One region of the Marinomonas foliarum genome, then DNA from elsewhere that is predicted to be linked to it. Evidence: predicted binding sites of a transcription regulator. Region 1 holds the regulator's gene; the other holds the start of a gene.
The links. The regulator sigma-54, encoded in region 1, starts transcription at its own class of promoters, with help from an activator protein. The targets are predictions, from matches to a motif close to TGGCACNNNNNTTGCTNT.
Positions count from the first base shown of each region.

Region 2: the regulator sigma-54 is predicted to act here: its motif matches at 1,515-1,532, upstream of JSY38_RS16470 (nitrate reductase).

Region 1 covers NZ_CP070273.1:314,614-317,866, reverse strand. Annotated here, with positions in the region: gene mgtE (magnesium transporter) at 1-11, opposite strand, end outside; gene JSY38_RS01560 (HPr family phosphocarrier protein) at 20-289, opposite strand; gene ptsN (PTS IIA-like nitrogen regulatory protein PtsN) at 299-748, opposite strand; gene JSY38_RS01550 (RNA polymerase factor sigma-54) at 766-2,235, opposite strand; gene lptB (LPS export ABC transporter ATP-binding protein) at 2,311-3,036, opposite strand; gene lptA (lipopolysaccharide transport periplasmic protein LptA) at 3,040-3,253, opposite strand, start outside.
Region 2 covers NZ_CP070273.1:3,559,671-3,562,923, reverse strand. Annotated here, with positions in the region: gene JSY38_RS16470 (nitrate reductase) at 1-1,366, opposite strand, end outside; gene nirD (nitrite reductase small subunit NirD) at 1,674-2,006, opposite strand; gene nirB (nitrite reductase large subunit NirB) at 2,011-3,253, opposite strand, start outside.

The DNA.
Region 1 (3,253 bases):
TGCTCCGACATGGTGCTCTTTACTCATCTTCACCGAAGCGATTGTTAATTAATTCAACAATCGCGTTAATAGCGTCTTGTTCGTCTTCACCATTTGCTTTTATGTTTATTTCGGTGCCTTTTCCTGCAGCGAGCATCATCATTGCCATGATGCTTTTTCCATCCACATTACGGCCGTCTTTCTCTATGGTGATATCGCAAGAAAAGCGTGTGGTTGTTTCAATGAGTTTGCCTGCAGCACGGGCATGCAAGCCAAGCTTGTTTATAATAACAATAGACTCTTCCAGCATGCTCTATACCTATACTAATGAGTTAAAAATATTGAATAGCTCTTCGTTATTTTGGGCTGTACGCAGCTTGTCTAATGACTCTGGAGACTGTGCTAATTCTGCTATTTGAGCTAATGTTGCAAGATGTTGGTCGCACTCATGTGGCGGAACAATCAGAGCAAATATTAGATCGACAGCTCGCTTGTCTATCGAGTCAAAATCGATAGGTGTCTTTAAGGACATCACGACTATGGCAGTATGATTTGCAGACTCTAGTCTACAATGTGGAATTGCTATTCCATTGCCTATACCGGTACTTCCAAGTTTTTCTCGACCTAGCAGGGCGTCATAAACCGCTTCGTTATCACAGTGAAGTCGGTTAGATGCTACTTCCGCGAGGTTTTCTAATACGCGTTTTTTGCTAATGATATCTTGCTTTGCGAGAACGAGGTCTGCTTTTAATAATGATTTCAATGACATGATAAAATGCTTTCCGTTTAGATCAGTCGTTTGCGTTCATTGGAAGGAGGGATGTTCATCGCCTCACGATATTTGGCTACAGTTCGTCTAGCAACTTGTATGCCTTGATCTGCCAGAATGGCAGCTAACTTGTTATCACTTAAAGGTTTTTTAGCAGGTTCATCGGCAACAAGCTTTTTGATCATGGCTCTGATTGCTGTCGAAGAGCATTCACCGCCGGATGCCGTATTAACATGACTAGAAAAGAAATATTTTAGCTCAAATATGCCTTTGGGCGTATGCATGTATTTTTGAGTAGTCACCCTAGATATGGTCGATTCATGCATGCCTACTTCTTCAGCTACGTCATGAAGTACCATTGGTTTCATCGCTTCTTCACCAAGCTCGAAAAAATCGATTTGTCTGCTAACAATGCAACTGGCTACTTTTAGTAGTGTCTCGTTGCGGCTTTGCAAGCTTTTCATGAACCATTTTGCTTCTTGTAGAGAGTTTTTGATGTAAGAAGCATCTTCAGCTGTTGTAGCTGTACTTGCCATCGCTGAATAGGTTTCATTGATTTTTATTGGTGGAAGAGCGTCATTGTTTAATTCAACTTGCCATACGTCGTTGCGCTTTTTAACTGATACGTCAGGAATCACGTAATCTGTATCATCCGCATCAATAACAGAACCTGGGCGCGGGTTTAGTTGCTGGATTAGGTTAATGACTTCTTTTAGGGCTTCGTCTTTTAATTTTGTTTTGCGGCTTAATTGCGCAAAATCTCTATTACCCAATAGGGGTAAATAGTGGTCAATAAGGTTATATGTGCTTTTAAATAGAGGATGTGTTTGAAAAGCCTCTAATTGCACTAATAGGCAATCGCGTAAATCAATAGAGCATACACCGACGGGGTCGAAGCGCTGTAGTCTATGTTGAACAGCAATGACTTCTTCCATTTCTAAGTCTTCAAGTTCAATGCTGAGTGATTCGCAGATGTCGTCAGGGGTAATGCTTAAGTAGCCATCAGGCTGAACACATTCAATGATGGCATAGGCAATCTCGAGGTCTCTATCTGACATGTGGGTGAGGTTTAACTGCCAAATAAGATGGTCTTGAATGCTTTCGGCTGGAGCATTGCGGCTTTCAAAATCGCTATCGCCTTCAAAACTGTGGCTGTCACTCACCGCTGCTGAACTTTGGTAGGTGTCATCCCAATTACTATCTATAGACAGTTCTTCGGGGATGCTTTCCGTCCATTCAGACTCTACGCGCGCTTCTTCACCGTTGTCTAGAGGTGTTTCTGTTTCGCTCTTTGATTCAATGCTAGCAGGGATATCGTTATGAGTTTGCTCGTCATCATCAAGCTCAAGGAGCGGGTTAGACTCTAGAAATTCATGGATTTCTTGCTTTAAATCCAACGTAGAAAGCTGCAGTAAGCGTATTGCTTGCTGCAGTTGGGGGGTCATGGTTAGCTGTTGACCTAGCTTTAATTGTAAAGACTGCTTCATGGAGCAACTCTTTTTGTTTGAATGAATTGGAACGAGTTGTGCATACTACTCCCTTTCTACAGCAATGATAAGGGGTTACAGACGGAAGTCGTCGCCTAAATAGACCTTTTTAACCTGTTCATTGTTGATGACAGTACTAGCATCACCTGACGCAATGATGTAGCCATTGCCAACAATATAGGCTTTATCGCAGATGTCGAGGGTCTCTCTGACGTTGTGATCGGTGATCAATACACCTATACCACTTTCTTGCAGATGTTTGATGATGAGCTTTATGTCACCAACAGAAATAGGGTCTACACCAGCAAATGGTTCATCTAGAAGGATGAATTTTGGGTTCATTGCAAGTGCTCTTGCAATTTCGACCCTACGACGTTCTCCTCCAGACAATGCCATGCCTAAGTTGGTGCGTATATGAGTAATATGAAACTCTTCTAAAAGAGCCTCAAGTCTCTCTTGTTGTTGGCTTTTATTTAGCTCTTTTCGGGTTTCTAAGATAGCTAATATGTTATCTTCTACCGACATCTTTCGGAAAATAGATGCTTCCTGAGGAAGGTAGCCAATGCCTTTTTGTGCACGTGTATGCATTGCGTCGTGGGTTATATCTACGCCATCAATAAAAATGCCGCCAGCGTCATTTGCTACCATGCCAACAATCATATAGAAGCAAGTGGTTTTCCCTGCTCCGTTTGGTCCTAATAGACCAACCGCTTGTCCTGATTCAACAGAAATTGATACATCTTTTACAACTTTGCGTTTTTTATAGCTTTTTGCAAGGTGCTTTGCTTCTAGTAAGGCCATCTATTATTTTGCCTCAGTAGCTTGTGGTTGTAATGTCATAGACACGCGTCCAGAATCTTTTTTCTCTGCGCTAAAGGTGCCGTCTTGAATCATATAGAGAATATAGTCAGCAGTGATAGAGTTCTGCATGCGGCTCAAATAGCCATCACCAGTAATTTCTAACTTAGATTCATCTGTTTGGTAGTGGATTTCGTTTCCTCTGCTAATAACAATGTTT
Region 2 (3,253 bases), 750 kb from region 1:
TTTCACTCCAGCCCGTCGCAGGAAATAGAACATCCGCCATGACGGTTGTATCCGTATGTGCCTTGCAATCGCTGACAATCACCAGCTCGCACTTTTCCAGCGCGCGTCGGACTTGAGCGGTATCAGGTAAACTCACCATGGGATTAGTCGACATAATCCACACAACTTTGACCTTGCCTTCCTCCATGGCTTGAAATAAGTCGACGGCTTTTAAACCGTCCTTTGTTGCCATATTCGGCGCTTGCCAAAAACGCTGCACCAAATCCTGTGCACCCGGTGTGGCAAAGTCCATATGAGCAGCCAATTGATTGGCCAAGCCGCCAACTTCTCGCCCGCCCATCGCATTAGGTTGACCCGTAATAGAAAAAGGTCCAGCGCCTTCTTTGCCAATACGCCCAGTGGCCAAATGACAATTAATAATCGCATTGCATTTATCAACGCCAGAGGAAGACTGATTCACCCCTTGAGAATAAAAGGTGATAGTCTTTGCCGTGTCACGCCACCAGTCAACTAAACTTGCTAAATCTTGCTCACTGACCCCACAAAAATCTGCCGTCAAAGATAAACTCGGTGTCGACTCATTCGCTTGCGCTAAAGCAGCCTTAAATCCATTGGTATGATTCGTAACAAAGCCCTGATCCAAAATGCCAGCCTGAACGGAATCGCTTAATAAGAAGGAAAAAATCGCCGCGTCACTTCCAGGCTTAATCGCCAAATGCAAGTCTGAAATATCACAAGTCGCTGTTTCTCTTGGATCAATTACCACCACCTTCATGTTAGGGCGCTGTTTTTTCGCTGCGGCAATACGTTGATATAAAATCGGATGTGTCCATGCGGCATTCGACCCAACCATAATCAATAAATCGCAGAGCTCTAGATCTTCATAATTACAAGGCACAGTGTCTGAGCCAAAGGCGCGTTTGTAGCCGACCACGGCAGACGCCATGCACAGACGAGAATTGGTATCCACGTTGGCGGTGCCGATAAAACCTTTGGCCAGTTTATTTGCCACGTAATAATCTTCCGTCAGGATTTGTCCTGAAAGATAAAAAGCAAAAGCGTCAGGGCCATGATCTTTTACGACTTGAGCAATTTTCGCGCTTACTGTTTTAATAGCCGATTCCCAAGCAACAGGATGACCACCAACCATAGGCGTTAATAAGCGATCATCCGATTGGATCGTTTGCGCAAGACTGCTGCCTTTCACACATAAACGCCCAAAATTAGCCGGATGCTCCAAGTCACCAGACACTGGTGGAACCGCTTCATTTGCCGAATATGGAAGAGTCAGATTTACGCCACATCCAACACCGCAATATGGACAAGTCGTTTTACCACTTGTTGCTGTCATCATCGTTGCCGTCATGGAAACTCCTCACACGTTTACTTTTTTAAAGACAAAAAAAGGCCCAATCACTTTTAGGAAAAAGTGATTGGGCCTCGTTGCCTTTTGTAATATCTGTATGCTTTATGTGTAAGCCATCGTCGGTTTACGGTGCATCAGTGATCTTTATAAAGCAATTAATAAGCCAACTTTTAAAAACACATTCAGTTGTGTCATTGCCGAGCTTTACTAGCCTGGCAATTGGTTCACTTCATAGGAACTATAAAATACCGACTTTACGAAGCGCTTAAACAGTGCAAAGAGACCATTTTGGTGCACCAATTCTTAATTAGTGTGCCGCAACAAACACATGACCGCCTTCTAATTTAGCTGGCCAATGGGGCACCTGAACATTTTCTTCAAGGCATTCGCCCGATGCCAATGCAAAGTGTTGCTTGTACAAAGGGCTAGCCACCACCCACTGCTCCTGTAAATGCGCTATCAAACCACGGGATAGTACATTCGCCTTTCCAACAGGGTCCCAATTTCCAAGCACAAATACTTTACTATCCGATTCAGGAATATAGAAGATAGCCACTTGCTCACCATTCAACATAGCAGCAACACCAGCTCCTTCTATTAGATCTTCTTGTTCACAAATTAATTTCCATGGCGTCGTCATCGTATTAGCCTACCTTCGCAATTAATTGCTGTTTTTCTGATTCGGTTGCTGGGCGCATTTGATCACGCTCTTCAACAAAAACTACGTTACTATCACTTCCTTCATAATTCACAAATTGGCGGAAGGTTTTTAGCGCTTCAGGATCTTCTAACGTGGTTTTCCATTCGCACTGGAAGGTATTTACAACGTGCTGCATACTCGCTTCAAGCTCACCGCACAACCCTAGCTTGTCGTTAATCACCACCTCTTTAAGATAGTCCAATCCGCCTTCTAGACCGTCCATCCAAACAGAAGTACGCTGCAAGCGATCAGCGGTTTTGGTGTAAAACATCAATACGCGGTCAATGTATTTCACCAAGGTTTCATCGTCCAAATCTTTGGCAAACAAATCTCCGTGACGCGGTTTCATGCCACCATTTCCACAAACGTATAAATTCCAACCGCCTTCTGTGGCGATCACACCAATGTCTTTGCTCTGAGCTTCCGCGCATTCTCGTGTACAACCAGAAACCGCAAATTTGATTTTATGAGGCGAGCGCAACCCCTTGTAACGATTCTCCAGATCAATCGCCATCTTCATGCTGTCATTCACTCCATAACGGCACCAAGTGCTACCGACGCAGGACTTCACAGTACGCAAGGATTTTCCATAGGCTTGACCGGTTTCAAAACCCGCTGCAATTAACTTTTCCCAAATCTCAGGCAATTGCGGCAGAGTAGCACCAAATAAATCGATACGTTGGCCTCCAGTTACCTTGGTGTATAAGCCGTACTCTTTTGCTACTTCGCCCAATACGATTAATCTATCAGGAGTTATTTCACCACCGGGAATTCGCGGCACAATGGAGTAAGTCCCGTCTTTTTGCATATTGGCAAGGAAGCGATCATTCGTGTCTTGCAAGCTGATGTGTTCTTTTTTCAACACGTAGTCGTTCCACACACTCGCTAAAATAGAACCAACAGCGGGTTTACAAATTTCACAGCCGTGACCTTTACCATGCGTTTTTAATAGCTCATTAAAAGTTTTGATTTCGCCGATTTTGACTAGGTTGTATAAATCTTGGCGTGTGTAAGCAAAGTGCTCACAAATGTCTGTGCTGACCTCAACACCCAAGGCTAACAATTCATTGTCGACGACTTTTTTCAATAACGCCGCACAACCACCACAACCCGTTCCTGCTTTCGTAGTGCCTTTCACATCACTAACGGACAAAGCACCACTACAAACAGCATCGTTAATATCTTGC